2 regions of the Stenotrophomonas maltophilia group sp. vghtpe118 genome follow, and region 1 is predicted to be linked to the other one. Evidence: predicted binding sites of a transcription regulator. Region 1 holds the regulator's gene; the other holds the start of a gene.
What was found. Region 1 encodes FliA, which starts transcription of late flagellar genes. Its sites were predicted from a motif close to TAAAGTTTNNCNNNCNNNGGCCGATAA; they were not measured.
Positions count from the first base shown of each region.

Region 2: a site for FliA is predicted at 7,055-7,081, ahead of ACUDTM_RS10140 (methyl-accepting chemotaxis protein). Genes of this name have one in related genera too.

Region 1 is NZ_CP199672.1:456,123-471,181, forward strand. Features, by position in the region: gene ACUDTM_RS02165 (flagellar brake protein) at 1-62, opposite strand, end outside; gene ACUDTM_RS02170 (methyl-accepting chemotaxis protein) at 222-2,471, opposite strand; gene ACUDTM_RS02175 (chemotaxis protein CheA) at 2,844-4,832, opposite strand; gene ACUDTM_RS02180 (response regulator) at 4,878-5,243, opposite strand; gene ACUDTM_RS02185 (STAS domain-containing protein) at 5,240-5,548, opposite strand; gene ACUDTM_RS02190 (chemotaxis protein CheW) at 5,838-7,097, opposite strand; gene ACUDTM_RS02195 (ParA family protein) at 7,094-7,876, opposite strand; gene motD (flagellar motor protein MotD) at 7,881-8,897, opposite strand; gene ACUDTM_RS02205 (flagellar motor protein) at 8,899-9,639, opposite strand; gene ACUDTM_RS02210 (chemotaxis protein CheA) at 9,741-11,588, opposite strand; gene ACUDTM_RS02215 (protein phosphatase CheZ) at 11,591-12,196, opposite strand; gene cheY (chemotaxis response regulator CheY) at 12,196-12,588, opposite strand; gene ACUDTM_RS02225 (RNA polymerase sigma factor FliA) at 12,646-13,389, opposite strand; gene ACUDTM_RS02230 (MinD/ParA family ATP-binding protein) at 13,386-14,273, opposite strand; gene flhF (flagellar biosynthesis protein FlhF) at 14,260-15,059, opposite strand, start outside.
Region 2 is NZ_CP199672.1:2,211,623-2,226,681, reverse strand. Features, by position in the region: gene ACUDTM_RS10185 (autotransporter domain-containing protein) at 1-2,402, opposite strand, end outside; gene ACUDTM_RS10180 (SLOG cluster 4 domain-containing protein) at 2,577-3,095, shown strand; gene ACUDTM_RS10175 (hypothetical protein) at 3,187-3,387, shown strand; gene ACUDTM_RS10170 (VOC family protein) at 3,471-3,821, shown strand; gene ACUDTM_RS10165 (KGG domain-containing protein) at 3,947-4,249, opposite strand; gene ACUDTM_RS10160 (hypothetical protein) at 4,431-4,565, shown strand; gene ACUDTM_RS10155 (MarR family winged helix-turn-helix transcriptional regulator) at 4,570-5,034, opposite strand; gene ACUDTM_RS10150 (S41 family peptidase) at 5,085-5,996, shown strand; gene ACUDTM_RS10145 (NAD-dependent epimerase/dehydratase family protein) at 6,095-6,988, shown strand; gene ACUDTM_RS10140 (methyl-accepting chemotaxis protein) at 7,200-9,731, shown strand; gene ACUDTM_RS10135 (DUF2628 domain-containing protein) at 9,809-10,195, opposite strand; gene ACUDTM_RS10130 (hypothetical protein) at 10,410-10,580, shown strand; gene ACUDTM_RS10125 (TonB-dependent receptor domain-containing protein) at 10,641-12,674, opposite strand; gene mdoH (glucans biosynthesis glucosyltransferase MdoH) at 13,171-15,059, shown strand, end outside.

The DNA.
Region 1 (15,059 bases):
CGCTCGTCAGCGGCGTCGGCCGCGTGGACATCATGCACTGCAGTGTCGTTGCCGTCGGACATGGAATCTACGGTCAGGGGCGGGCGCCAGCACGCATTGGCGCGAGGCTCGATGGGGATATCGGCCTCTGCACCGGATTATGAAGTGGGATTTGCATCACTTTCCACGCGTAAGGGGTCAGATCCCTTTCTGCGGGAAAGGGATCTGACCCCGTGGTTCTGTCAGAACTCCTGCCAGTCGCCGTCGGCGGCCAGTACCGGCTGCGCCGTCGAGCTGCGCAGGGGGCGCGCGGAAGCCGGCTTTGCCGAAGGCGCGGCGGCTGCGACCTGGCGCGGTACCGGCGCCGCCAGCGGGCGTGCCGGAATGGCCGTCGTGCCGTGCGATGCCAGCCGGAAGCGGGCCACGGCTTCACCCAGCTGCACGGCCTGGTCCTCCATCGCACGCGCGGCAGCAGTGGCTTCCTCCACCAGCGCGGCGTTCTGCTGGGTGGTCTCGTCCATCTGCACCACGGTCTGGTTGACCTGCTCGATGCCCGCGCTCTGTTCCTGCGAGGCAGCGGAGATCTCGGCCATGATGTCGGTCACGCGCTGCACCGAGGCGACGATCTCGCCCATGGTGCTGCCGGCCTGGTGGACCAGGCTGGAGCCCTCGGCAACCTTGCCGACCGAGTCGTCGATCAGGCCCTTGATCTCCTTGGCGGCAGCGGCCGAGCGCTGGGCGAGGGTGCGCACTTCGCTGGCGACCACGGCGAATCCGCGACCCTGTTCACCGGCACGCGCGGCTTCCACGGCGGCGTTCAGCGCCAGGATGTTGGTCTGGAAGGCGATGCCGTCGATGACCGAGATGATCTCGGCGATCTTCTTCGACGAGGCTTCGATGGCGGACATGGTGGTGACCACCTGGCCGACCACTTCACCGCCCTGCGAGGCGACACCGTGCGCGCCGATGGCGAGCTGGTTGGCCTGGCGGGCGTGTTCGGCGTTCTGGCGCACGGTGGAGGTCAGTTCCTCCATCGAGGCTGCGGTTTCTTCCAGGTTGGCGGCCTGCTGCTCGGTCCGGCGCGACAGGTCGCTGTTGCCCGAGGCGATCTCGCCGGCGGCCAGGGTGATGCTGGAGGCGCTGGCCTGGATCTGGCCGACGATCTGGGTCAGCTGCGCGACCGTGGTGTTGGCATCATCACGCATGCGGGCGAACACGCCATTGAACTGGCCTTCCATGCGCGCGGTCAGGTCGCCGGTGGCGATCGACTGCAGCAGCTGCGAGAGCTGGCCGAGGTTGCCGTCAGCCACCTGCATCATGGTGTTGAGGTGCTCGATCATCAGCTTGAAGTCGTGCTGGAACCGCTGTGCGTCGCCGCGCTGGCTGAAGTCACCGGCGGCGGCCGCCGCAGCCAGGTGCTGGATCTGCGAATTGATGGCCAGCAGGCTGGCCTTGGCCGCGTCCATGGATTCGTGCAGGATCGCGCGGCTGCCGGGCAGGCGGCGTGCATCCGGGCTCAGATTGCCGATGGCGTACTGGTTGAGTACTTCAATGGCATCGACGATCGCATCGAGGTGCTCGAAGATCACCGTGTTGATGCCGTTGGCCAGCTGGCCGTAGACACCCGGGAAATCTTCCGGGATGCGATGGCTGATGTCCGGGCCAGCGTGCATCTGTGCCATCAGCTGTGTCTGCTCGCTGAAGCGTCGCAGCATCGCCGTCATCTCGGCGGTGGCAGCGAGCATCCTGCCGGCTTCATCGTTGCTGGTGGCCTGGGTGCTGACGCTGAGATCACCGCGGGCAACGGCCTGGATGGCATGCACGGCCTTGCCGAGTGGGCCGGTCACTGCACGCGAGATGACGATGGCCAGCGCGGCAGCGACCAGCGACAGCAGCACGATGCAGCCGATGATGGCAATCATGCTGGTGCGGTGGGTGGCGTTGGCGTCGGCGATCTTGCGGTCCATCTGGCCGGCGATGTGGGTGCCCAGTGCCTTCATCGCAGCGAACAGGTCGCGACGCGCCGGGCGTGACTGTTCGTCGGAGATCTGCCGCGCCAGGACGCCGTCACCGGCGGTCACGGCGTCGCGCATCGCCTTGTTGGCGGCGAAGTAGCGGTCGAGCTGTGCGCTGGCTGCGCGATACAGTTCACGCTCCTTGTCCAGCGCCGGCAGCGCCGCGTACGCCGCCAGTTCGTCATGCACGGCCTTGGCGGTGTCGTTCATGCGCTTGTTGTAGTCGGCCACCTTTTCCGGCTGGTCGAGCATGCTCAGCTGGGCCAGTTCGTAGGTGCGGAACTCGCCGAGCTGCGAGCGGGCCTCGCCCAGGTGCTGGACCGAGGGGATATCGTTGCCAGCCATGTCGCGCAACTGCGCGTTGGCCTCGCTCAGGCGCACCAGTGCGAAGGCGCCGAGGATCAGGGTCATCAAGGTGGTGAGGGTGAACCCCACGGCCAGCTTGCGGGCGATGGGCAGATCTTGGAACCACTTCATGCAGGGTGCTCCAGGTGGGCAGAGTGCCGGCGTCTGTGCGCCGGTTTGGGGGTGGTTGCAGAGCGAACGGGGGTGCCCGGTGGGGTTCGGTGACGACCGTCAAAGCGAAATAACGGCGCCGTCCGCGCGGACTTTATGGACGCAGATCACATTCGGTTGCGTAGGGATGACGGCACGAAAGTGCTGGTCTGGCGGGGCTTGCGCTCGGATGACGTGGTTGCGCGCGAAACCATCGCCTCGACGGAGTTCACAGAAGGGATGGGGTCAGATCCCTTTTCCCTGAAAAGGGATCTGACCCCGGCTGGAATGGAGCACACAAACAAAAACCGCCGTCCCGAAGGGCGGCGGTCCATGACCCGCATGCGGCGTGGATCAGGCGGCCTGCGGCATCCGCAGTGAGCGCACCAGTCCGCCGATGTCAACGATCAACGCGACGCGGCCGTCGCCAAGGATGGTGGCACCGGACACCCCGCCGATACGGCGGTAGTTGTTCTCGATGTTCTTCACCACCACCTGCTGCTGGCCGACCAGTTCGTCCACTTCCAGCGCGATTTTCTGGCCATCGCCTTCCACCACCACCACCAGCGATTCGCTGCCCGGTGCGCGGTTGCCGTAGCCGTAGTACTCGCTCAACGACAGGATCGGCAGGTACTCGCCTCGCACGCGCAGCACGCGGCCTTCGCCGGCCATGCTGCGGATATCCTCGGGCTGCGGCTGCAATGCCTCAAGCACGTAGGCAAGCGGCAGGATCAGGGTTTCGCCGGCCACGGCCACCGTCATGCCATCGAGGATGGCCAGGGTCAGCGGCAGGCGGATCAGCGTGCGGGTGCCGGTACCGAGGCTGCTTTCGATCTGCACCTCGCCGCCTAGTGCCTGGATGTTGCGGCGGACCACGTCCATGCCGACGCCGCGCCCGGACAGGTCGGTGACCGCATCGGCGGTGGAGAAGCCAGGCTGGAAGATCAGGTCCCAGACCTGCGAATCGGTCGGGTTGTCCGGCACGGCCAGGCCGCGTTCGTGGGCCTTGGCGAGGATCTTGGCGCGGTCCAGGCCACGGCCATCGTCGCTGACTTCGATGACGATATGGCCGCCTTGATGCGAGGCCGCCAGCGTGATCGTGCCGGTCTCATCCTTGCCTGCACCGCGACGTACGTCGGGCATTTCCAGGCCGTGGTCGATCGAGTTGCGCACCAGGTGCACCAGCGGATCGGCGATCTTTTCGATCAGGCCCTTGTCCAGTTCGGTGCCTTCGCCGACGGTGCGCAGGCGCACCTGCTTGCCGAGGCGGCTGGACAGGTCGCGGACCAGGCGCGGGAAGCGGCGGAACACCGCATCAACCGGCAGCATGCGCACGCCGATCACCGCTTCCTGCAGGTCGCGGGTGTTGCGTTCAAGCTGGTCCAGCCCGGCGAACAGGCTCTCGGCGTGGACCGGGTCCAGCGCATGCGAGACCTGCTTGAGCATGGCCTGGGTGATGACCAGCTCGCCGACCAGGTTGATCAGCGCATCGACCTTGTCGACGCTGACGCGGATCGAGGTTTCCGCTTCCTGGCTGGCACCACCGCTGGCGGCAGGCGCGGCAGGTGCAGACGCTGCCGCTGCGACCGGAGCGGGAGCCGCGGCGGCCGGCGCCTGCGTGGCCAGGCTCGGCGGCGCGGCGGGACGGATGTCCAGCTCGCAATCGTCCAGCACCCAGGCGAAGGTATCTTCGATCTTGCTGCGCGGCACCTTGCCGACCAGGCCCAGATCCCACGCAAGATGGGCTTCGAGCGGATCAAGCTGGGCGAAGCCCGGCAGGCGTTCCATGCGCGCAGCGACCTGCAGCGAACCGAGGTGTTCCAGTTCGCGGATGATGCGCAATGGATCGTTGCCGCTCATGAACAGCGACGGCGCCGGGGTGAAGCCGATCTGCCAGGCTTCCGGCGTATCGTCCACCTTGGCTGCCGCGGCCGCCGGGGCGCTCGCTGCGGCCTGGCCGGAAAGAACCGCTTCCAGGCGCGCTTTCACCGCAGCGACTGCGGCGGGATCTGCGGCTTGGCCGTGTTCGGCTTCGCGCAGCAGGGCGCGCAGCACGTCCACCGAGGACAGCATGGCGTCGACGGCGTGGCCTTCCAGGACCCGCTTGCCGGCGCGCAGCTCATCGAGCAGCGTTTCCAGCACGTGGGTCAGGCCGGCGATCGCGTCGAAGCCGAAGGTGCCGGCGCCGCCCTTGATCGAGTGGGCGGCGCGGAACACCGAATTGATGATCTCCGCGTCCTGCTGCCCCGATTCCAGGGCCAGCAGGCCAGCCTCCATCGCATCGAGGCCTTCGCGGCTCTCCTCGAAGAAGGTGGCGTGGAAGCGTTGCAGGTCCATGCTCATGGCAGTGGTGATCCGGAAGCGAGGAGGGGGAGCGGTGCCGGGCGATCAGCCCAGCACTTTCTGCACGGTGGCGACCAGCTGTTCGGGATTGAACGGCTTGACCAGCCAGCCGGTGGCACCGGCGGCCTTGCCTTCGGACTTCTTGTCGGCGGCCGATTCGGTGGTCAGCATCAGCAGCGGGGTGAACTTGTAGTCCGGCAGCTGGCGCAGTTCGCGGATCAGCGCGATGCCGTCCATGTTCGGCATGTTGACGTCGGTCACCACCGCATTGAAGCGCTGGCCCTTGGCGCGACCGAGCGCGACCGCGCCGTCTTCAGCTTCTTCGACGGCAAAACCGGCCGAGGTGAGGGCGAAGGACACCATCTGGCGCATCGACGCCGAATCGTCCACCACCAAGATACGTGCGCTCATGCAGCGTTCTCCACAGATTTCAGGTTGTCATGGGTTACGTCCAGGCCCAGGGCCTGGGTGACGCCCAGCAGGCGCGCGGCGTCACTGAAGGTTGCAGTGCAACCGTGGAAGCCGGTGCCCAGGCCTGCCTCGCGGCGGGCCTGCACGAACGCACACAGCACCTGCACGGCGGCCGTGTGGATGCGGGCGACCTGGCTGGCATCCAGGGTCAGCTCGCCAGCCTGCTCCACGAGGGGGGCGAGGCGGTTCTTGAGCTCGGTAGTGCTCTCGATGCCGAGATCCCCACCCAGTTCGACAGTGCTCATCGTTGCTCCGGACAAACGGTTCCGTGATCCATAACGGCACCCCGGTGGGGTTCTTTAGAAGAATCGACGCGGTACGTCGATGCGGTCGCTGTCCAAAAGGGGACGGAGGGGATCAAGTCGCAAGCGAGCTGGCTCTACTGCAGTCCCCTCGGCAACGGTGACCGCGCAGTGGGGACGTAAGGTGTTGATCCAACGGATCAACTCCTTGCGTCCCCGACAGGCACCGCTTCGGTGCAAAGCACCGAGCCACTTGCGACTTAATCCCCTCCGTCCCCTTTTTCTTGGCGGCTCAGCTCAACAGCCGGGTGGCGTCGAGCAGGATCATCGGCCGCTGGCTGACCCGGGCCACGCCGCGGAACAGGTCGTTTGAGATCTGGCAGATGCGCGCGGTATCGGGCGGTTCGATCTGCGAATCGGTGAGGTTGGCGACATCTTCGACCGCTGACACGCGCAGGCCGATGGTCTCGCCGTCCTCCTCCAGGACCACGATGCGGGTCTGCGCGTCGTCCTCGGCGGCGGCCGCGCCCAAGTGCAGGCCCAGGTCCATCACCGGGACCACCTGGCCGCGCAGGTTCATGATGCCGAGCATGGCCGCTGCAGTGCCACGCAGCGGCAGCAGGGGCACCGGCAGCACCACTTCCTGCACCTTCAGCAGTTCCAGCGCATAGGCCTGGGTGCCGCAGCGAAGGCGCAGCCAGCGCGAAGTGCGTTCGCCGGCGCGTCGGTTCTGCGGGTGCGGGCTGCGGGCCGGTTGGTGGGCCTGCGCCTGCAGCTCCTGCCAGGTGCCGGGACGGTTGCCTGCCGGGGCATCGACGGCGACGCGCGGCGGCGGAGTGGCGGTGCGCGCCGCCGGGGCCGGAGCTGCAGGTGCAACCGTGGGGGCGACCGGTGCTGCGACCACGGCGGGCGGTGGCGTGGCTACGTCTTCGCCACCCGCGGCCGCCTCGAACGCGGCCTGCAGGCCGGGGCTGTCGGTGTGGGCGAGGCGATGGCTGTCCGCCGGATCGGTTTCGTAGATCACCTCGTCCGGCAGGTCGTCCCAGGTAGGTTCCGGACCGGCGTTTGCAACGACGGCGGGTGCCGGCGCGGTTTCGTGGATGACCTCCTCAGGCAGGTCATCCCAGGTCGGCTCGCGTCCGGAAACCGCTTCTCCCGCCGGACCCGGCCCAGCGCTAGCGGAGGCGGCAGCGCTCTCGAAGGCCGCTTCCAGCACCGCGTCGTCCGGGCTTGGTGCGGCGGCGACGGATTCTGTTTCGTAGATCACCTCGGCGGGCAGGTCATCCCAGGTGGGTTCGCGCGTGGGTGGTGCGGCGCTCTCGAAGGCGGCTTCCAGCGCAGCGCTGTCCCCGCTGGGCGTGGCGGCGATGGTTTCGGTTTCGTAGATCACGTCGGCCGGCAGGTCGTCCCAGGTCGGTTCGCGTTCGGCGACTGCTTCGATCGCCGGGCCTGGCCCGGCGCCTGCGGGCGGCAGAACGGCAGGCGGCGGCGCGACCATCGCCTCCCCCAGCAGTTCGTCCAGGTAGTCGTCGAGGATGCCGGTACTGTTCATGCGGCCTGCTCCAGGGCGCGGGCATCCTCGCCGAGGATCCAGTTCAAGGCGCGCCGGTAGGCGGCCAGGCCACGGCCCGGGTAGTCCTCGCCAGCGCTCGGCAGGGTCAGCCCGGCGGCGTTGCTGATGCGGGTATCGATCGGAATGGCGTCTTCCCACACGCGGTTGCCGTGGCGATCCTGCATGGTGCGCAGCGATTCGTTGCCGGCGCGGGTGCGGCGGTCGAACAGGGTCGGCAGGATCGAGATCGGCAGCGGGCGGCGGCGCGAACGCTCGACCATCTCGCCGGTGCGGACCATGCCATCCAGGCCGTGCAGTGCCAGGGGCTCGGCCTGGGTCGGGATGATCAGGCGATCGGCGGCAGCCAGTGCGTTGATCATCAGCAGGCCGAGGGTGGGTGCGCAGTCCAGCAGGATGTAGTCGTGCTGGCCCTGGTGGCGCGCCAGCGCGTTCTGCAGGGCCAGGCCGAGGCCGGGCTGGTTGGCGCTGCGGCGTTCCAGCGTGGCCAGCGCCGACTGTGCGCAGACGTAGTCCAGGCCATGGATGTTGCTGGCATGGCAGAGGCCGGACAGGTCCGCTGGCGGTGTGCCGAACAGCTCCAGCACGCCGGCCGGCGGCGGGTCCACCGGCACGCCGAAGGCGCGGCTGAGCGAGGCATGCGGATCGAGGTCGATCAGCAGCACGCGATGGCCGAGTGCGGCCAGGCCGCGGCCGAGGGCGAGGGTGGTGGTGGTCTTGCCGACTCCGCCCTTCTGGTTGGCGACTGCCCAGATGCGCATCGGATTACTCCTTCATTGCCGGGGGAACGGCGGCGCCGACGCGGCTGCCAGCCGGCACCGGCGGCAACTTCACCGGTGCGATGGGGGAGGTGGGGGCGCTGGCCGGAGTTGCGGCGGCCTGTTCGGTGACGGTGCTGTCGGTGGCGCCGGTGGCTGCGTTCAGGCGCTGGCCGAGCGGATCCACCGAGTGCGACGTGTCGGCCAGGATGATGACCATCACCCGGCGGTTGCGGTTGCGGCCCTGCGCGCTGTCGTTCTCTTCGCGCGGGCGGAACTGGCCATAGCCGACCATCGCCAGCCGCGACGGCTGCACGCCCTGGTCGGCGAACAGGTGCACCACGCTGGCGGCGCGCCCGGCCGACAGTTCCCAGTTCGACGGGAAAGTGGCGGTGGCGATGGGCACGTTGTCGGTGTGGCCTTCCACGCGCACGCTGTTGGGCACGTCGCGCAGCACCTCGGCCAGGCTGGCCAGGGTCTGCCGCGCATGCACGTCCAGCGCGGCCGAGCCGGTGGGGAACAGGATGTCGCTGTTGATCTCGACTTCGATCCACAGTTCGGTGCGGCGCACGCTGATCATGCCGCGGTCGATCAGCGGTGCGAGCGCGGCGGTGAGGCGGTCGGCGATGCTGTTGAGCTGTCGCTCGGCACGGGCGATCTGCTCCTGGTTGTGCACTGACACCGGCATGCGCATCTGCGAGGCCATCGACGGCAGCAGGGTCGGGTCGTGCGAGGGCGCCGGCGCGGAGGGACCGATCTTGGTGCCGGACTTGATCACCGAGGGGCTGTCCCAGCCGCCGCCCTGCACCTGCTTGTTGCCCACCTGCACCGGGTTGATGGTGCGCGGTGCGCCACCGAAGGCATCGGTCAGCGCGTCGGCCATGATCCGGTACTTGCCCTCGTTCACCGAGGAGATCGCATACATGACCACGAAGAAGGCGAGCAGCAGCGTCATCAGGTCGGCATAGGGGATCGCCCATGCTTCGTGGTTGGCGTGCTCTTCGTGGTGCTTGCGGCGGGCCATGTCAGTGCAGGAAGCCGGAGAGGTTGGTTTCGATGTTGCGCGGGTTCTCGCCCTGGGCGATCGAGATCAGGCCTTCGATGACCATCTCGCGGTCGCGCGTGTTGTGCGAGATCACACTCTTGAGCTTGGCGGCGATCGGCAGGAACAGCAGGTTGGCCGAAGCGATGCCGTAGATGGTGGCGGTGAACGCGGCGGCGATGCCGTGGCCGAGCTTGCTCGGGTCGGCCAGGTTCTTCATCACTGCGATCAGGCCCAGCACGGCACCGATGATGCCCAGCGTCGGTGCATAGATGCCCATTGCTTCGAACACCTTGGCGCCGGCCTGGTCCTGGTGCTCCTGGCTGCCCAGTTCGATTTCCAGCATGTGCCGCATCGATTCGGGCTCGACGCCGTCCACCAGCAGCTGCAGGCCCTTGCGCAGGAACGGGTCCTGCTGTGCTTCCACCTGCGATTCCAGGCCCAGCAGGCCCTGGCGGCGGGCGATGTTGCTCCACTCGACGATCTGCTGGATCAGCTCGCGGCGGTCGCTGTGCGGTGGACGCACGACCCAGCGCACGATGCTGAACGCATGCTTGAACACCGCCGGCGAGGTGTGCAGCAGGATCGCAGCGACGGTGCCGACGATGACGATCACGAACGCCGCAGGCGACCACAGCGACGCCAGGCCGGCGCCCTTGAGGATGCTGCCGCCGACCAGCGAGGCCAGGGCGAGAAAGAGTCCAATGAGGCTGAGTCTATCCATGGATCCGGTATCGGCTTGTATGAATGGGACTTGAGACACCGGTAGATCGCGTAACGACGGTAGTCACAGTTTTCGGGGCGCCGGGACTGGCCCGGCGGGCGTCAGCGCAGGCCGTCCACATCCAGGATCAGCGCCATGCGACCATCGCCGATCAGGGTTGCACCGGCGTAACCGCGCAGGCCGCGCAGGGCCTTCGGCAATGGCTTGATGACCACTTCCTCGCGCCCGCGGACCTGGTCCACGACCAGGCCGAAGCGCGCTTCGCCGGCCTGCAGCACCACGATGGTCAGCAGGGTCGAGGCGGCCGGCGTCACATCCAGCCACTGGCGCAGATCGACCAGTGGCAGCGTGTGCGAACGGCGGTCGAGCACGGCGCGGCCATCGAACCAGCCCAGCGAGGTGCGCGGCGCGTGCAGCACTTCCATCACGCGCGCCAGCGGCAGCGCATAGACATCCTCGCCGGCCTGCACCAGCAGGGTCGGCAGGATCGCCAGGGTGAGCGGCACGCGGATCAGGAAGCGGCTGCCACGGCCCAGCTCGGACTGGATCTGGATCTGGCCACTCAGTTCGCGGATGCGCGACTGCACCACATCCATGCCAACGCCACGGCCGGAGATATCCGTGACCTGCTGCTTGGTCGAGAAGCCGGGCAGGAACACCAGGTGCAGGCACTCCTCGCTGCTCAGCCGCGCGGCAGCTTCCGGATCGATCAGGCCCTTCTCACGCGCCTTCGCGCGCAGCTTCTCCGGATCGATGCCGGCACCGTCGTCCTGCACTTCAATGCTGACGTAGTCGCCTTCCTGCTGGGCCGACAGGCGTACATGGCCCATCCGCGGCTTGCCCTGTGCTTCGCGCAGGTCGGGCATTTCCACGCCATGGTCGATGGCGTTGCGGACCAGGTGCACCAGCGGGTCGGCCAGCGCTTCGACCAGGTTGCGGTCGAGCTCGGTCTCGGCACCGATCAGCTCCAGGTCCACTTCCTTCTTCAGCGAGCGGGCAACGTCTCGGGCGACCTTGGGGAAGCGCGAGAAGACCTTGCCCACCGGCTGCATGCGGGTACGCATCACCGCCGACTGCAGGCGCGCGGTGGCGATGTCCAGGGTCGACACGGCGCGGTCCAGTTCCTCGTCGCGCAGGCGCGCACGCAGGGTCTTGAGCCGGTTGCGCGACAGCACCAGTTCGCCGATCAGATTGACGATCGCGTCCAGGCGCTTGGTGTCCACGCGCACGGTATGTTCGGCTTCGGCCAGCGGCTTGGCGGCCGGCTTGGTCGCCGCTGCAGTTGCCGGTGCGGCCGGTGCGGCCAGTGGGCGTGGTGCCGCGATCGGTGCGGGCGCTACCGCAGCGATGGGCTTGGCGCCGGGTGCGGCGCCACCGTGCAGCTGGTCGAGCAGGGCTTCGAACTCGTCTTCGCTGATCAGGCCGTCGTCAGCCTTCTTTGCCGGCGCGACTGCAGTCGGTGCGTTGCCGCCGTGCAGCTGGTCGAGCAGGGCCTCGAACTCGTCGTCGGTGATCAGGTCGCTGCCACCCGCAGCGGGAGCTGCTGCGGCGGCGGGTGCAGCCACGGCACCGCCATGCATGTCGAACTGGGCGATCAGCTCCGGCGGCGCATAGCCCGGCTCGGTGCCGGAGGAAACTGCATCCAGCATCGCTTGCAGGTAGTCCAGCGATTGCTGGGCGGCATCGAAGTGATGGGCCTGCAGTACGGCCTGGCCCGCGCGCGCGATGCCCAGCGCTTCTTCGGCGGCGTGGCACAACTCGACCATGGCGGTGACGCCGAGGAAGCCGGCGCCGCCCTTGAGCGTGTGGTAGCCCCGGAACACCGCGTTGAGCTGCTCGGTGTCCTGTGGTGCCTGCTCCAGCGACACCAGCTGTTCGCCCAGGCGATCCAGGATTTCCTGCGCCTCGATGATGAAATCGGCAGTGATGTCGTCGGATACCGCGCTCATGCTTACAGCCCCAGGTCCGACAGCAGGTCGTCGGCGTCGTTCTGCGAGACCGCGTGGCGGTCCAGTCCCTTCAGTGCCGGCCCGGCCAGTTCCGGATCGGTGCGATGCTGTTCCGGCGGCAGGCCGAGCGCGCCGAAGCCCTCGTGCACGCGGCGGACGATGCCGACCACGCGACGGATGATCTGCCCGGTCAGGTCCTGGTAGCTCTGGGTCAGGGCGATCTCGGTGAGGTTGTGGCGGATGCGCTCGAGCTGTGCATCCTGGCCGGGCTGCAGGCCTTCGGCGCGCAGCTGTTCGGTCAGGCTGCGGCATTCCTCGGCCAGGTCCAGGGTGCGGTGCGTCGCCTGTTCGGTCATCGCCACCACGTGGTCCAGGCGTGCGCAGGCATCGTCCAGTTCGCCGGCCTCGCTGGGCACGGTCGGCAGTTCACCCAGGGCCTGCCCGAGCTCGCGGGCCAGCCGCGAGAGGCCGCTCATCATCGGCTGCGTGCGCAGCGCGACCAGTCCGTCGATGCGTTGCCGCCAGGCGGTTTCGTCACCGGACTCCAGTGCGTCCAGTGCTTCCTGCAGGCGCAGGGCGAGGGCATTCTTGTCGACCGTGGTGTCCATCAGGCGCTGGCCGCCAGGCGTTCGAAGATCTTGCCGAGCTTCTCTTCCAGCGTCTGCGCGGTGAACGGCTTGATGATGTAGCCGTTCACCCCGTTCTGGGCCGCTTCGATGATCTGCTCGCGCTTGGCTTCGGCGGTGACCATCAGCACCGGCAGGGTCTTCAGCTTGGCGTCGGCACGGATCGCCTTGAGCAGCTCGATGCCGGTCATGACCGGCATGTTCCAGTCGGTGACCACGAAATCGAACGGCTGGCTCTGCAGCAGCGACAGCGCGGCATGCCCGTCCTCGGCTTCGGCGGTGTTGGTGAAGCCCAGATCGCCCAGCAGGTTCTTGACGATGCGACGCATGGTCGAGAAGTCGTCCACGATCAGGATGCGCATGTTCTTGTTCAAAGCAGAGTTCCTTTGTTGTTCATTCCGGGCGGCCGGGGGCAGCTGCCTCGGGGATGTTCATTCTTCGAGGCCGGCGTCGACGGCCTCGAATACCTTCAGCCGGCCGCGCAGGCGCAGCACCGCCTGGCCGTGGATCTGGCAGACCCGCGACTCGCTCACGCCGAGCACCGCGCCGATCTCCTTCAGATTGAGTTCCTGCTCGTAGTAGAGCGAGAGCACCAGCTGTTCGCGCTCGGGCAGATGGCCGATGGCCTTGCCCAGCTCGCGGCCGAACTCGCTGCGCTCCAGCACCTGCTGCGGGGTCGGGCCACCCTGGGCGACCGTGTCCAGCTCGCCCTGGTCCTCGATGCGCGACTCCAGGCTCAGCACCTGGCCACGCGCAGCGTCTTCCATCAGGCGCAGGTACTCGGGCAGTGGCATCTCCATCGCGGCGGCCACTTCGGTGGCGCTGGCGGCGCGGCCGCTGCTCTGTTCCAGGCGGCGGATGGTGGCCGCAGCATCGCGTGCACGGCGGTGCACCGAGCGCGGCACCCAGTCGCCACGGCGGATCTCGTCGATCATCGAGCCACGGATACGGATCGAGGCATAGGTCTCGAACGAGGCGCCCTGGTCGGCGTCGTAGCTGCGCGAAGCCTCGATCAGGCCCATCATGCCCGCCTGGATCAGGTCGTCGACTTCGACGCTGGCCGGCAGGCGCGCGGCCAGATGGTGGGCGATGCGCCGCACCAGGTCCGAGTGCTGGGCGATGACGTCGTTGGCCGCCGAGCGCTGGACTTCCCTGTACTGGGCCGCGCCTTTCATGCCGCCACCCCGCGCTGCTTGAGGATGCGTTCGAGGAAGAACTCGACGCCGCCGCGTGGTTCGGTGGGCGCCTGCCAGCGGGCCGTGCGGCGCGCGATCTCGGTGATGGCCAGTGCGGACGGGCTGGACGGGTAGGCCTTCACCACCGGCTGCTGGCGCTGCACCGACAGGCGCAGCCAGTCATCCTGCGGCACGCAGCCCAGATAGTTCAGCGAGACATCGGCGAGGAACTTCTCGCAGACGCGGGTCAGCTTCTCGTACAGTACGCGGCCCTCGTTGGGGTCGCGCACCATGTTGGCCACCACCTGGACGCGGTCCACGCCACGTTCGCGCGAGAGCACCTTGATCAGCGCGTAGGCGTCGGTGATTGAAGCCGGCTCGTCACAGACCACCACCACGGTGTCCTGCGCGGCCTGGCAGAAGGTCAGCACGCCGTCGGTGATGCCTGCGGCGGTGTCCACCACCATGATGTCCAGCTCGCGTTCCAGCTCGGAGAACACGTTGACCAGGCCGACGTGCTCGGCCGGGGCCAGCTCGGCCATGTGCCGGCGGCCGGACGCGGCCGGGACCACCAGCACGCCGTTCGGGCCTTCGACGATGACGTCGTCCAGCGAGCAGCGGCCGGCAACCAGGTCGGCCAGCGTATAGGTGGGGTTCAAGCCCAGGATCACGTCGATGTTGGCCAGGCCGAGGTCGGCGTCCAGCAGCAGCGTGCGCTTGCCCATGCCGGCCAGCGCCACGGCCAGGTTGGCCGACACGTTGGTCTTGCCCACGCCGCCCTTGCCGCCGGTCACGGCGATGGTGCGCACAGGGCCGAGCGGCTCGCTGCGGGTGGCCGACAGCGGGAAGGTCTTGGTCAGCTTGGCGTACTCACGCGACGGCATGGTTCAACTCCGGGTTGCAGGGCATATCGGCCGCTCGGCGCAAATCTTCAAGGCGAAGTACGAGATTGGCCGCACTGGCCCGGTGCAGGTCGTCCGGAACGTCCTGGCCGTCGGTCACCCAGGTGATCGGCAGGGCGTGGTCCACGGCCACCGACAGGGCGTTGCCGAAGCGGCCGGTTTCGTCCAGCTTGCTCAGCACAAGGCCCTGCAGGTTGGCGGCACCGAAGCGGCGGACCACCTCGTCCATGTCGCCGAAGCTGGTGTTGGCCGGCAGCACCAGCAGGGTGCGCACCTGGCGCGCGGCGCGCAGCCACTGCAGCTGGGCGGCCAGCGCGCGGTCGCGCGGGCCCAGTCCGGCGGTGTCGATCAGTACCAGCTTGTAGTCCTTCAGGCGTTCCAGCAGCTGGTCCAGGTCGGTGCCGCTGTTGGCCTCGTGCACGGCGATGCCGAGCTGCCGGCCGTAGCCATACAGCTGCTCGCGGGCGCCGATGCGGGTGGTGTCGGTGGTGACCAGAGCCACGTCACGCGGCGCGTGCTTCTCGGCGAACCGCGAGGCCAGCTTGGCGATGGTGGTGGTCTTGCCGGCGCCGGTCGGGCCCACCAGCGCGATCACGCCGCCTTCCTCCAGCGGGTCGACCGGGGCAATCGGCAGCTTGCGCGAGATCAGCCCCAGCATCAGGCCGCGGCCTCGGTGCGCCTCGGTCTCCAGCGGAATCTGCATGGCGACGTCGCGGGCCAGGCCAGCATCGAAGCCGTACTCGTCCATCAGGTCCAGCGCGGTGGCGC
Region 2 (15,059 bases), 1.8 Mb from region 1:
AGGCCATCGAGCACGCCTCCAACCTGCTGCGGGAACAGCTGGGTCAGTGGTTTGGGCAGGCCCTGGGCGATCGGCAGCAGGTCGGCGGCGGCCGCCACGGCACGCTGGTTGGGCGTGTGCGCGGCGGTGGTCAGTGAAGCGCCACGGGCGACGTCGATGCGCGTGCCGTTGGTGCCGTAGGCCAGGCTGAACTGCAGGAATGGGGAGAACGCGCTGAAGTCGGTCTTGGCGAACTGGCCGTTGATGCCTCCGTCGGCACGCAGGAAGTTGAACTGCTCGCCGAGGTAGTACACACCCGGCTCCGGCAGCGCGACCAGCGTGCCGCCAAGGGTGGCGGTGCCGGTCACGTGCAACTGGTCACTGCGGCCACCCGGGGCCAGCTCGGCGGCATAGACGCCGGTGGCGCCCTGCACGTAGTTGCCGTTGATGGTCAGCGTGCCGATCGAGTTGCCCGGCGCGATGAGGCCGTCCACGCGGGTATTGCCGAGCGTGCCGACGCCCTTCAGCAGGCCATTGGCGCCGACCGTGGTGGTGCCGCCGGTCTGCGTGCCGTTGAAGGACACCACGCCGCCGTTGATCACCAGGTTGCTGTTGTTCAGCACGCCGCTGGCGCTGACCGTGCTCACGCCACCGGTAGTGGTCAGTGCGGTGGAGACCAGGCTGCCGTTGAGCAGCAACTGGCCGCCCTGTACTTCGACCGCCGATGCAAGCGTGTTGGCGCCGTTCAATTCCAGCGTACCGTCCTGCAGTACCGCGCCGTTGAAGCTGTTGTTGCCGCTCAGGCGCAGCCAGCCGATACCGGATTTGGTCAGCTTGCCAGGGCCACCGATGTCGTTGGTCCAGTTGTCCCAGGCATCGCCTTCCCAGACTTTCAGGCCGCCGGCCTTCTGGTTCATCACCACGTTGGTGTCCACGCGCAGCGAGCCGTAGCCCTCGATGGCCTTCTTCAGGTCCACCATGCCCCAGCCGTAGATCGGATCGATGCCTGCTGCACCCAGGTCGCGTGCGGTGGTCAGCAGCACGTCGCGCACCTGCGCGTTGTCCAGATAGGGGAAGCGCTCCATCAGCAGGCCGAGCGCGCCGGTGATGTGCGGCGCCGCCATCGACGTGCCGGTCTTGGTGCCATAGACGTACTGAGTGTTCTCGCTGTCGATGATCAGCCGCACATAGGCGGAGGTGTTCTCGACGCGGCCCTGGATATCGCCGGACACGATGGTGCTGACGATGTCGGTGCCGGGTGCCGAGATGCACCAGTTGGCGGCAACGCCGCAGATGCTGGAACTGCCATCGATCACATAGTCGGTTTCGCCCGCAGCGGCGTTGGGCCGGCGGACGTTGGCCACGGCAAGCCAGTACGGTTCCAGTTCGGGCTTCCAGCGCGGCATGGCGGCCGTGATTCCGGCGACCGCGCCGCTGCCGTTGCCAGCCGACCACACCTGGATGAGGGTGGAGCCCGGGGTATCGCCATTGCTGGCGTAGATGCTGCCGTACACGCCGTAGTCGGCCCCGATGTTGGCGTACTGCTGGTCCAGCGCGGCGGCGGTCATGTTGCGCGTGGAGATGCCCCAGCTGTGGTTGATGGCACGCACGCCCTGCGCCTGGATCTGTGCATACATGTCCAGCGTGGCGGCGTCATCCGGATCGGTGCGGTACACCGCGCGCGGGCGATAGTACTTGTCCGGATCCAGGCGCCACTCATAGTAGGTGTCGCCGAACACGCGGGCGGCGGTGAGATCCGCACCAAAGGCCACGCCATGCATGCCGGTGCCATTGCGGTTGGCGCCGATGGTGCCAAGTACATGCGTTCCGTGGTCGGCGTAGCTGAAGCCATAGGGCTGGCCGGCCGCGATGAGGCGTGCCGCGAGTGCGGCCGGAACGCCGGCACCGAGGCCGTAGTAGTTGTAGCCGGGCTGTTCGCCGCGGGTCTGCCCGCAGGCACCGGTCCCCGCGACCACACCCGGCGTCGCGCAGTGGGCACCGATAGTGATGCTGGAGGTATTGCGTCCTGCAAACTCCGGATGCGCCAGCGCGGAGCCCGAATCGAAAAGCGCCAGGCGTACGCCCTTGCCGGTCAGGCCGCGTGCATAGGCGTAATCCGCGCCCATCGCAGCCAGGCCCCAATCGGCGTTGAATTCATCGCTGCGCCAGCTGGCGGGATCGCCCGGGTTGCCAAGAACGGCGGTGCTGCTGGCGGCAGGCGCAGCGGTTGTCGCTGCGGGTGCCGTGCTGGCAGCGGGCTGCGCCCACGCGGCCTGCAGCTGGCGCTGCTGCTGCCAGGCCTCGAGTGATTCGCTGGCTATGGCTGGCAGTGCGGTGGCCAGCAGCAGCGAGCTGGCGACGGCGAGCGCCAGCGGGCGGTGCGACAGGGAGCGGGACGAACGGCCGTACAGCGGGTGATTCATCGGACAACTTCCTTGGTTGACGGACATCAAGGCCGTTAACGCCAAGGCATGGCGATATCCCCCAGCAATGTGAAAGGAATTTTATGAACGCGTTAATCATTTGTGATCGGTGCATGACGTGGTTCCGCCGGGCCGGGCATCGCGATCCTTCTTTCCGAGGCCTTGGAGCCGTCCATGCGTAACGCGTTGCGTAAACCACAGTTGGCGATATTGGGTAGTGCCGATCCTGGCAGCGACGCGTTCGAGCGCGCAGCTGAAGCAGGGCGTTTCCTGGCCGTGCAGGGCATCACGCTGGTCAGCGGCTGTGGCAGTGCCGCTACGCGGGTAGCTGCCGAGCAGGCGGTAGCGGCCGGTGGCCAGGTGCTCAGCGTGATCCCGGAAAGCGGCATGCCGGCAGCCGATTGGCCCGCCACGGTGGTGGTGCCCTGTGGCATGGGCGATGCGCGCAACCTGATCATGGCCCTGGCCGGTGATGCCTGCATCGTGATCGGCGGGCGCGCCGGTACGATCTCGGAGGTTTGCCTGGCCTGGCTGCACAAGCGGCCGCTGCTGCCGCTTGTCGGGGCCGGTGGCTGGTCCGATGCGCTGCCGGACAACCCGCCGGACGAGCGCGGCAATTCGCCGATCCTGCCGTGGCGCAACATTGATGAGTTGGCCGGGCAGCTGCGTGTGCTGGGGTTGCTGCACCGCTGAGTCGAGCGGCATCGGCCTTCACCCAGCGTCCCGTGTGCAGCGCTAAGGTGGCCCGGCCTGGGATCACCAGGCTTATCAAGGAGCGATGTCGATGCGTACTTTAGGGAAAGTGATCGCCGGTGTTGTGTTCGCGTTGGCCTGCAGCGGCTCGGTGGCCGTGGCCGGACCGGTCCAGCCCTGCGATCTACCCTGCTGGAAGGCTTACCAGTCATGTGTGTCCGGTGGTGGTGATGCCATGGAATGCCAGTACGAATACGATCGATGTGTCATGGAGCGCTGCGGCGCGGTGTAAGACGGGCCCCGTCCGTGACGGGGCTCTTCTGTTCGTGCGCAAGGTCGGGCAGTCTCGACACATTCTTCCTGGTGGAGTGGAACATGGCCGTCAAGCGTGTCGTCGCCAACATCGCCACGCCCGATCCCTCACGTGCCGCTGCGTTCTATGGCGAGCTGCTCGGCATGCCGGTGGTGATGGACCATGGTTGGATCGTCACCCACGGCGCGCAGGGCAGTGCGCTGGCGCAGGTCAGCTTCGCCAGCGAAGGGGGTTCGGGCACGCCGGTGCCGGACCTGTCGATCGAAGTGGACAATCTGCAGGACGTGCTCCAGCGCATGCGCGCGGCCGGCATCGCGCTGGAATATGGCCCGGCCGACGAACCCTGGGGCGTGCGGCGCTTCTTCGTCCGCGATCCGTTCGGTCGGCTGTTGAACATCCTCGCCCACGCCTGAGCGGTGGATGGTGCCTCGCCACGCCTGACGGTGCGCGCGGGACGATGACCGTCTACCGGCGTGCTGGCCCTGCTCGCGGCATCCGGGCTGCTCCGGCAGCCCAGGCGCGCCTGGACGCGCCGCGGTCAGCCCTGCTGGCGTTGTGGACCGTCCCTCGTTGGCGTCGCTTCGGCCGCTTGCCGCTGCTGCCGTGCATTGGCGTGGCGAGCGTGCCCGCCTTCGCGGCCGATCGCTGCCATGTGCTGTCGGTTGCGGCTGATCGCCTCGCCGCCCTTGCGGCCGGCCACGCGTGCCTCGGCCGGGCTGAACTCGTGTGCATTGCCGGACGCATGCGCGGCGCGTCCTCCCTTCGCGGCGATCGCGCGCTGCTTGTCCTGGTCCATCGAGGCGAAGCCACGATGGGAAGTGCCGTGGTGCTGGTCGGCCATGGGAAGGCTCCCGTTGCATGGAAGGGAAGCTCATCCTTGCCGGTGCCCGGCTAACGGAGTGTCCGCACCGGTGCGGCTGCCTTCACGCCGCACCGTACTGCTTTTCACGGCGCAGGTACGCCGCTGCGCGCATCGCCCTGAGTGGCTAGGACGAACTGCACCCTTCACCCAGGCCGGCGTGATGGGCTCGACCGAAGAGGAGTACGTGCTCGGCAATACAGCCCCTTTGGCCGCGCAGTGCCGCACGATGGAGCTGCGCCTGGGCAACGGCGGCTGGACCTTCCCCAGCGAAATCGAAATGGCCGCAGAGCAGTAAGGCTTCAGCGCCGGCGGGCGTCCTGCAGGCGCTGCGCGAAGGGCCGCTGTGCGAGCGCTGCAAGGGCGTCGCGCAGTACCTGCTCCAGCGGCTGGCCCAGATCGGCATCGAGGCTGCGCGCCGCTACGGCAGTGGCCTGCCATTGCGCCTGCAGCGCAGGCATCGCGCGCTGTGCGCGGGGGCTCAACTGCAGGATGCGTTCACGACCATCGTCGCCGCTGGACGCGTGCAGCCAGCCATCGCGCACCATCGCCGCCACGGTCTGGCTGAGCGCCGAATGGCTGAGCCCGCAGGCCGATGCCAGGTCCTTGATCCGGCAGGGGCCCTGCGCCATCAGCGTGCGCAGCACCGGTGTGTAGCGGGGCCGGTAGTCCAGTTGCAGGTCCCGGTAGGCCTGCTCGACCGCCGGGTCCAGCTGGTCGAGCAGGGCGCGCAGCAACGTGCCGAGCGTGGCGTGTTGGAGATCCATGACCAGGATGATATATAAGCGCTTATATATCTTCAACGCGGAGGTGGTTGATGGCCGTGTCCTGGATGCTCGCTGCGTTGCTGGCAGGGGCCTGCCCGGCGCAGGACGGAGTGCTGCGCGCGGCGGCCACCGCCGTGCAGGCGCAGTACCTTGACGAGGCGGAGGGCGCCCGTATCGCCGATGCCCTGCGCACCTGGTCGGTGCAGCAGCGCTATGCGGACAGCTGTTCGGATCCGGTTGCGTTCAGCGCACGCCTGAACCAGGACCTGGACATGTTCGATGGCCACTTCCATGTTGAACGCGTGGACGCAGCGGCCGGCCAGGACGATTGGTTGATGGCCTGGCGCGCCGATGCCCGCGGCAATGGTGCCGGCGTGCGCGAGGTGCGGGTGATGGAGGGCAACATTGGCTACCTGCGCCTGAGTACCTTCTATCCGCTGGATCTGGCGCGCCCGAAGTTCGCTGCGGCCCTTGCCCTGCTGGCCGACACCGATGGCCTGGTGCTGGATCTGCGCCAGAACGGGGGCGGCGACGATGCAAGTGCCGACCTGCTGGTACGCACGCTGCTGGACGCGAAGATCGACGCGGTGCAGCAGCTGGACCAGCGCGGCCGGCGCACGCCGGTCCCGCTGCCGCCTGCCAGCCTGCCTGCGTACCTGAAACCGCTGGTGGTGCTGATCGACCGCCGCACCGGTTCGGCGGCCGAGTTCGTCGCCTATTCGCTGCAGGCACTGGGCCGTGCGCGGATTGTCGGTACGCGCAGTGGCGGTGCCGCGCATATGTTTGGTGATCCTGTGCTGCTGCCCGATGGCTATCAGGTCAGTATTCCCGACCGGCAACCCATCAATCTGCGCACCGGTGGAAACTGGGAACGTACTGGCGTGAGGCCTGATGTGGCCGGCGGCGACGATCCGCTGTTCATCGCGCGGCAACTGCTGGCGCCTGCGAAGTCGTCAAGATGAACGCACGATTGCATGGCTGTCCTATCGCGGATGCGCGATTGCATGCCTAGAATCGAAGCATCCCGGTAGTTCCCGGGCGCTTCGAGTGAATGGACTCAATGAAGATTCTGTTGACCGGCAGTTCCGGCCGCATCGGGCGCGCGATCTTCGGTGCGTTGGCGGCTGCCCACGAAGTGGTGGGGCTGGACCGCAGTCCGTTTGCCACCACGCGCATCATTGCCGATGTCAGCGATCGGCAGGCCGTCGCGCGCGCGGTGCAGGGCGTGGATGCGGTCATCCATACCGCGGCCCTGCATGCCCCGCATGTCGGCCTGGTGCCGGATGCGGTGTTCCAGCAGATCAACGTGGAGGCCACCGCACACCTGCTGCAGGCGGCACGCGAAGCCGGTGCACGGCGCTTCGTGCTGACCAGCACCACTGCGTTGTATGGCCATGCCGTGGTGGCCGGTGGCTGCCGTTGGATCGACGAAGACACCGAGCCGCTGCCGCGCACGATCTACCACCGTACCAAGCTGCAGGCAGAGACCCTGGCCGAAGCCGCCGCCACGCCGGGCTTCAGCGTTCGCGTGCTGCGCATGGGCCGGTGTTTCCCGGAACCGCCCGAACGGATGGCGATGTTCCGCCTGCATCGCGGCATCGACGCCCGCGATGTGGCCAGCGCACATGCTGCACTGCTGCTCGACGAAGGCGCCCGGTTCGCGCGCTACCTCGCCTGTGCCCCGACGCCGTTCCGGCGCGAGGACTGCCTGGAGCTGGCCACCCACCCGCGTAGCGTGCTGGCCCGTCGCGCGCCACAGCTGCTGGCCGAATTCGAACGCCGTGGCTGGCCGCTGCCATTGAGTATCGACCGTGTCTACGACAGTGCCCGCCTGCGCGGCGCGCTGGGCTGGAAACCGTGCTTCGGGCCCGACGACGTGCTTCAGCAGTATGCCGTCGGCAGCATCGAGGTACTGCCGCGGGCACAGTGGATCAAGGACCGCGTGGCCGAGTGAGGGCATCGCGAGGGGGGGGCGCTGAGCCGAGCCTGAGCGGATTCAGGAATGTGCAGGCCGCCCGCCTCAACCTCGTTGGCGGGCGGCCGCTAACCCAGTGCGCTTCCAGCGCCGGGCGCGCCCCGGCGGCCGGTGGCCTGCGCGACGGATCGCGCGCCTGCGCGGTGCCCTCGTGGTGCCGGTCGTCCTGAACTGCCTTGCGGACCCTCCCATGTCTTCTTCCCGCTCTGCCGCTGCCCAACGCCCGGGCAGCATCGCCCACAAGTTGATGCTGGGCACCGCTGTGATCGCGCTGCTGTGCTTCGGCCTGACCGCCTTCCTGATCTACCGGCAGGCCAGCGCCAGTCTGATCAGCGCCTCGCGCCAGACCATGACCAGCGAGGCCAACGCTGAGGCACGCCAGGTGGCGGCTGATCTGGGCACGGCTTTCGCCAGCAATGACGCCATGGTCGAGGCCGTGCTGGCCCAGCGTGCCCGTGGTGACATACCCGACCGCGCCAGCCTGGCGGCGGTGCTCGGCGAACAGCTGCGTGCTCATCCTCAATGGCTGGGCAAGAGCACCATGTGGGAGGCCGATGCCTTCGACGGCAAGGATGCGGAGTTCGTCAATACCGAAGCACACGATGCCACCGGCCGCTACATGAGCTACTGGGCCTGGCAAGACGGCAAACCGCAGCAGTCGGTGATGACCGACTACACCGAGACTGCCAGCGGTTCCGGTGACTGGTACATGGTGCCCAGCCGCGACAAGCTGCCCAAGGTCAGCGAACCTTACGCCTATGACATCGCCGGCCAGAAGGTGCTCATGAGCACCCTGAGCACGCCGATCATCGAGAACGGCAGATTCCTGGGCGTGTTCACCGTCGACTTCTCGCTGGCAGCGCTGCAGAAGCACCTGTCAACGCTGAAGCCGATGGGGGCTGGCCGCGTCGAACTGCTGTCGCCCAAGGGCGTGGTGCTGGCCTCGGCCAATGCCGCCGAGATCGGCAAGCCGCGCAACGATGCACTGACCCGCAGCATGCTGGCCGACATCGCCGCCGACCGTCCGTTCGAGGCCTTCAGCCCCGACGCGGCCGGCAACGTACGCGTGTATGTGCCGCTGCGCGTGGGCGACGCCCCGCAACGCTTCGCGCTGGGCGTGGTGATGCCGCATGCGGTGATCGTGTCTGAGGCACGCCAGCTGCTGTGGCTGACCCTGCTGGTCGGCGTGATCGCCGCGCTGACCCTCAGCGCCGGCGTCTACGTGCTGCTGCGCCGCCTGGCAATCCGCCCGTTGGCCGAAGCGGTACGCGTGGCCGGTGATGTCGCCGCCGGCAAGCTGGACAGCACGCTGCCGGCGCGCAGCAACGACGAAGTGGGGCGCCTGCTGGACGCAATGCAGGGCATGCGTGGGCAGCTGCAGTCGGTGATGGCTGCGCAGGCCGAAATGGCGCGCCGCCACGATGCCGGTGAACTCAGCTATCGCATGGATGCTGCGGCCTTCCCGGGCGAGTACGGCCGCATGGTGGCCGACAGCAACCAGCTGGTGGCCTCCAGCAATGCGGTCACCCAGCGCCTGGTTGAAGTGATGCAGCGCTATGCCGTGGGCGACCTCAGCGTGGACATGGAAGCGCTGCCGGGCGAGAAGGCGGTATTCACTGCCGCAATGGCGACCACCAAGCGCAACCTTGCCGCGATCAACGAGCAGATCCAGCAACTGGCCGCCGCCGCCGCCGCCGGTGACTTCGCCGTGCGCGGTGATGCACTGCGCTTCGAACATGATTTCCGCCGCATGGTGGAGACCCTGAACACAATGATGCAGGTCAGCGACCACAACCTGGCGGCACTGTCGACGCTGCTGCGCGCGATCGCCGCCGGTGACCTCAGTGCCCGCATGCAGGGCGACTTCCACGGCGTGTTTGCGGTGATGCGCGACGATGCCAACAGCACCGTGCAGCAGCTGACCCAGATCGTCGGCCAGATCCAGCAGTCGGCGGCCAGCATCCGCCTGGCCGCCGGTGAGATCGCCGCCGGCAACAGTGACCTGTCGCGCCGCACCGAGCAGCAGGCCGCCAACCTGGAAGAAACCGCCGCGTCGATGGAAGAACTGACCTCCACCGTGCGCCAGAACGCCGACCATGCGCTGCAGGCAAACACGCTGGCCGGTTCCGCAGCCAGCGTGGCCAGCGAAGGCGGCCAGGTGGTCAGCCAGGTGGTGCACACCATGGAGCAGATCGAGGCGTCTTCGCAGCGCATCGCCGAGATCATCTCGGTGATCGATGGCATCGCGTTCCAGACCAACATCCTGGCGTTGAACGCCGCAGTGGAAGCGGCGCGCGCCGGTGAACAGGGCCGTGGCTTCGCAGTGGTGGCCAGTGAAGTGCGGGCGCTGGCGCAGCGCTCGGCGGGTGCTGCCAAGGAGATCAAGGAGCTGATCGACGCCTCGGTGGCCCAGGTCGGTGCCGGCGCGCAGCTGGTGCACGGTGCGGGGCGCACCATGCAGGACATCGTCGGTCAGGTCGGCCGGGTCAACGAGATCATGGCCGAGATCTCGGCCGCGTCGCGCGAACAGTCTGCCGGCATCGAGCAGGTCAACCAGACCGTAGTGCAGATGGACGAAACCACCCAGCAGAACGCCGCGCTGGTGGAGGAAGCCAGTGCCGCCGCCCGTGCGATGGAGGAGCAGGCCGAGCAGCTGGCAGTGGCGGTGTCGCGCTTCCGCCTGCAGGCCGAGCCAGAGGGCATGGCCCGCCGCGCGGCCTGATGCCGGAAACGAAGACGCCCGGCGGCTGCCGGGCGTCGCATGCATCCTTGCCGCGCATCCTGCGCAGGTCTGATGGCTCAGAACATTCCTTCAAACGGATTCCAGCTGGCGCGTCCTTCCACCTTTTCCAGGTAGTAGCTGTAGTTGGTGCTGGAGGCGACCAGCAGGTTCATGGCGATGAACACCATGCGCCCGACGACATCCGGCAGGAACATGCTGACGATGGCCAGCGCGATGTTGATGCCGATCACCACCAGTGCCTTGCGCCACATGCCGAGAATCAGCAGGTAGATGGCACCGAAGAACAACGCGAAGAAGTTCAGGTTGATCTTCAGGCGGTCACCAAAGGACAGTGCCTTCCAAGCCTGCTTGAAGCCGGGGTTCTTGGGGGCGCCGTGCTGGCGGAAGAAGTTGAAGCGGAACTGCCACTTCGGGCTGAACTGGGACAGGTCGGTGGTATTCATTGGGAAACATCCCTGTGAGAAAACGTTTTCATGATAGGACAAGTCCTATTCAGGATCCAAGCGCTAGCGTCAAGAATGTGACGCCTGCCTTGTTCCCGCGCCTGCGCCTAAGCGCCGCGCCGTCACCCACCCGCCTTGTTTTTAGGATAGGGTGCGCAGTTCCGCTGCCGCCCCGGCTGAGCCCGTGCGGTGGCGGGATGTCCATGGAGGTTGCATGACTACAGCTGCTACACCGGAAAACGCACCGGGACCGGTGCTCCTGCCGACACCTGAAGTGGTGCAGGCACAACAACTGCTCGCACGCCAGCAACTGGCGGTGGCGATGGACCGTGCGCGCACGGCCGCCACGCGGGATGCGGCACCGACCGCGCTGGAAAGCGAGTAACCCGCAACACCGTCGATCGCGCTGGCATGTCGCCAGCGCGATCACGGCGCGTGCCGCCGGTCAGAACCGCGCGGTCACGCTCAGGAAGTAGCTGCGCCCGGCGACGAAGTAGTCGGTGGAGCCTTCCGCATACAGCTTCTTGTCGGCCAGGTTGCTGACGCCACCGCGCAGGGTCAGCACTTCGTTGACGTTCCATGCCGCGGTCAGGTCATACAGCGTATAGGCCTTGAGGAAGGTCGTGGCGGTGCCGGTCTGCCTGCCGGTGTACTGCGCCGACAGGCTGCCGGAAAACACCGTGCTGGGCGCCCAGTCCAGCGACGAATAGCCGGAGAACTCCGGTGTATCGATCAGGTTGCGGCCGGTGGTCAGGTTCCTGGCTTCCTTCATCCAGGTCGCCGAGGTGCGCCAGCGCCACTGCTCGCCGAAGCGGACGTTGAGGTTGCCTTCCATGCCGCGGGTGCGCGCGCGCTGTACGTTGCTCATGCGCGTCCACCAGATGCCGTTGAACCGGCCCAGCGGTGCGTACTCGATCTTGTTCCGGAAGTCGGTGTGGAAATAGGTCACGCCGACATCGATCAGGTCATTGTCGAAGCTGATGCCGATCTCGCGATTGGTGCTGGTCTCCGGATCGAGGTCCGGGTTGCCGGCCATGTAGCACCCGCCGCGGGTATAGCCCAGCGGAATCAGCGAGGTGCAGCCGCGGCCCCCGGACTGGGTAGCGGCACTGGCCGAGTTCTCGGTCAGGCTGGGCGCACGGAAGCCCTTGGAGACGCCACCGCGGATCGTCCATTGTTGGGCCGGGTGCCAGACCAGGTACGCACGCGGGCTGACGTGGCCGCCGAACTGCTCGTGATGGTCCAGGCGCGCGCCCACGGTCAGGGCCAGGGTGCGGTGCAGTTTCAGCTCGTCCTCGGCAAACAGCGCCCAGGTGTCCACGTCCAGAGTGGAGCCGCTGACCGCGTTGCCGGCATAGTCGATCGGTGCGCGGCCGATGGTGTCGGTGTTGGTCAGCTCCTGCCGCTTCCATTGGCCGCCTACGGCGAACTGGTGTTCAACGCCGAGGGTGAACGGCGTGGTCAGGCTGCCGTCGATGATCGTATCGGTCGCTTCGGAACGGCCGGCAGCACCGATGTCGTTCCTGTACTCGGTCCAGTACGCACTGATCTTCGAATTGCCGAAGCGCCACTTGCCATCGTGGTTGAGCGCCAGCGAGCTGCGCTTGAGCTCACTGGCACCCCACGCACCTTCGTCCTGCTTTTCCAGCGACGCATCGATGAAGGCCTGCTGCACGCCGTGCCCGGCTTCCAGCGACAGTTCCTGTGCGTCGCTCAGCTTCCACTGCAGCAACGCATCGACATTGCGGTCCTTCTCGCCGGCATAGGCGTTGCCGTAGACACCGCCGTTGGAGCGGTCCGAATCGCGGCGCATGCTGTTGGCGCCGATGCGCAGGCCGAAACGTTCGCCCAGCGGTCCGGAGAACGTGGCGCCGATCTGCTGGGTATCGCCGCGCTTGCCGTCAGCCGGGCGGGTGTAGCTGTGGGTGGCGCTGCCGTTCCATTCGTCGCCGATGCGCCGGGTGATGATGTTGATCACCCCGCCCATCGCATCGGAGCCATACAGCGACGACATCGGCCCGCGCACCACTTCGATGCGCTCGATCTGGTCCGGCGAGATCCAGTTCAGGTCCTGGCGGCCGAGGTCGGGGCGATAGTTGGTCGAGGCCGAGCTGCCCATGCGCTTGCCGTCCACCAGCACCAGCGTGTAGTTGGACGGCATGCCACGCAGCTTGATCTTGGACTGCTCGCCGACGGCGCTGAGGCCGCCGGTCACGCCCGGTACGCGGCTGAGCAGGGCGGCCAGGTCCGGTACCGGCTGGCGCTCGATGTCCTCACGACTGATCACGCTGATGCTGGCCGGGGCATCCTTGATCCACTGCTGGCTGCCTGAAGCCGTGACCACCACGGTATCCAGGTCCTTGGTGGAGGCATCGGCGGCGGCCTCTGCGGCGGCCAGGCCGGGCAGGGCCAGCAGGCAGGCGGTGGCCAGGCGGGTGCGCGGCAGGCGCGCGGAACGGGAACGGGACGACAGGGACATGACGGCTTCCATGGGAGGTGGGGTGACCCGGTGGAAGCAGCAGGCGCAGGCAGACAGCAGGCAGCCCCCCCTTCCGTGGGTCGTCGGGTGCGCGGTCTGGACCGGCGCAGCTGGGTGGGTCGCGGCCGTGCGGAGGACGGTGACCTGCCTGGTTAATTAAATGATAACCGTTCGCGTTTGTTACGATCCAGTACCGGGGGCGATGCAGTGACATCTGGCCATGCCCTGGCGTGATCGCCTGCTATTTGCTGAATGGGGACAAATCCCGGTGTAGACCTTCGCACCCGGCTTACATTCTGGGCCCTAGACTGGGCCGCATTTTCGATTCCGCCCCGTTGGAGATCGTGTGGGTTCCGGTAGTGACAGACATCGACTGTGCGGCGTGAGGCCGACACAGCCAGGACAAGTGCGGGCGCCGGGAAAGCGCGCCGGGAACCTTGGTGCATGCAGCCCGGCCGGGATGGCCGGCCGTGCCGACGGCGCGGAGTAAGCGACGATGGGGGTGCAGACCATCCAAGCGGAAGCAGGAACGCCCCGGCTCGATGCCGGCTGGGCGCTGCTGCCCGCTGAATCGCCGTTGCCGATGCCCGAACAGACCCTGCGCGAAGGCGCGCTGAAGGTCCGGCGGCATCGCACCTCGCCGCGCTTGATCGGCCTGCGCCGGCTGTACCTGTTTGGTGGCACGCTCGGCATGACCGCCGTGGCTACGCGGATGATGTGGCGGGTGCTGTCGGCCAATGGCATCAGCGTGCTCGAAGCCTGCCTGCTGGTGCTGTTCGTCGGCCTGTTTGCCTGGATCGCGCTCTCGTTTGCCAGCGCCCTGGCCGGCTTCCTGACCGCTGTGTTCGACCGGGGCTATCGGCTCGGCATCGACCCGGACAAGCCGTTGCCGGCCGTGCACAGCCGTACTGCGCTGTTGATGCCGACCTACAACGAAGACCCGCGCCGCCTGCTGGCCGGCCTGCAGGCGATCTACGAGTCGGTGGCGGCCACCGGCCAGCTCGACCGCTTCGACTTCTTCGTGCTCAGCGACACCCGCCGCGAGGACATCGCCGCTGCCGAGGAACAGGTGTTCGCCGAGCTGCGCGAGCGTGTGCCGGAGGGGCAGACGCGCCTGTTCTATCGTCGACGTGGTGACAACAGCGGGCGCAAGGCCGGCAACATCGCTGACTGGGTCCGCCGCTTCGGCGGTGCCTATCCGCAGATGCTGATCCTTGATGCCGACAGCCTGATGACCGGCGACAGCATCGTGCGCCTGGTGGCCGGCATGGAACACAACGCCGACGTCGGACTGATCCAGACCCTGCCGTCGGTGATCGGCGGCCGCACCCTGTTCGCGCGCATGCAGCAGTTCGGTGGCCGCGTGTACGGGCCGGTGATCGCCCGCGGCGTGGCCTGGTGGCACGGTGCCGAGAGCAATTACTGGGGCCACAACGCCATCATCCGTACCCGTGCCTTCGCCGACCACGCCGGCCTGCCGGCGCTGCCGGGGCGCAAGCCGTTCGGCGGCCACGTGCTCAGCCACGATTTCGTCGAAGCGGCGCTGATGCGTCGTGGCGGCTGGGCCGCGCACATGGTGCCCTACCTCGGTGGCAGTTACGAGGAAGGCCCGCCGACGCTGACCGACCTGCTCGTGCGCGACCGTCGCTGGTGCCAGGGCAACCTGCAGCACGGCAAGGTGGTCGGCAGCCGCGGGCTGCACTGGATCAGCCGCACGCACATGCTGATCGGCATCGGCCACTATTTCACCGCACCGATGTGGGCGATGCTGATGCTGATCGGCATCGCCATCCCGCTGTTCCAGGAAGGCATCGATTTCAACGCCCTGCTGCACCTGTCGCCCAGCGTGTACTGGCGCGCACAGGATGAAGAGCAGGTGGTGCGCCTGTTCGCCGCCACCATGGCGGTGCTGCTGCTGCCCAAGGTGCTCGGCTACCTGGCAATGCTGCTGGACCCGGTCGACCGCCGCGGTTGTGGCGGTCCGATCCGTGCCTTCGTATCGATGCTGGTGGAAACCGTGCTCGCCGCGCTGATGGCGCCGGTGGTGATGTACGTGCAGTCACGCGGCGTGGCCGAAGTGTTGTCCGGGCGCGATTCCGGCTGGGACGCGCAGCAGCGTGACGACGGCGGCATCTCGTGGATGGCGTTGATCCGTGGCTACGGTGGCTTGGGTGTGTTCGGCGCCTTCATGGGCGTGCTGGCCTGGGCGGTATCGCCGTCGCTGGCGGCCTGGATGGCGCCGGTGGTGATCGGCATGGTTCTGGCCGTTCCGGTGGTGGCGCTGACCTCCTCGCGCGGCCCCGGTGCTTTCCTGCATCGCCTCGGCCTGCTCGATATTCCGGAAGAGAACATTCCGCCACCGGTGCTGGTACGCGCCGCGCAGCT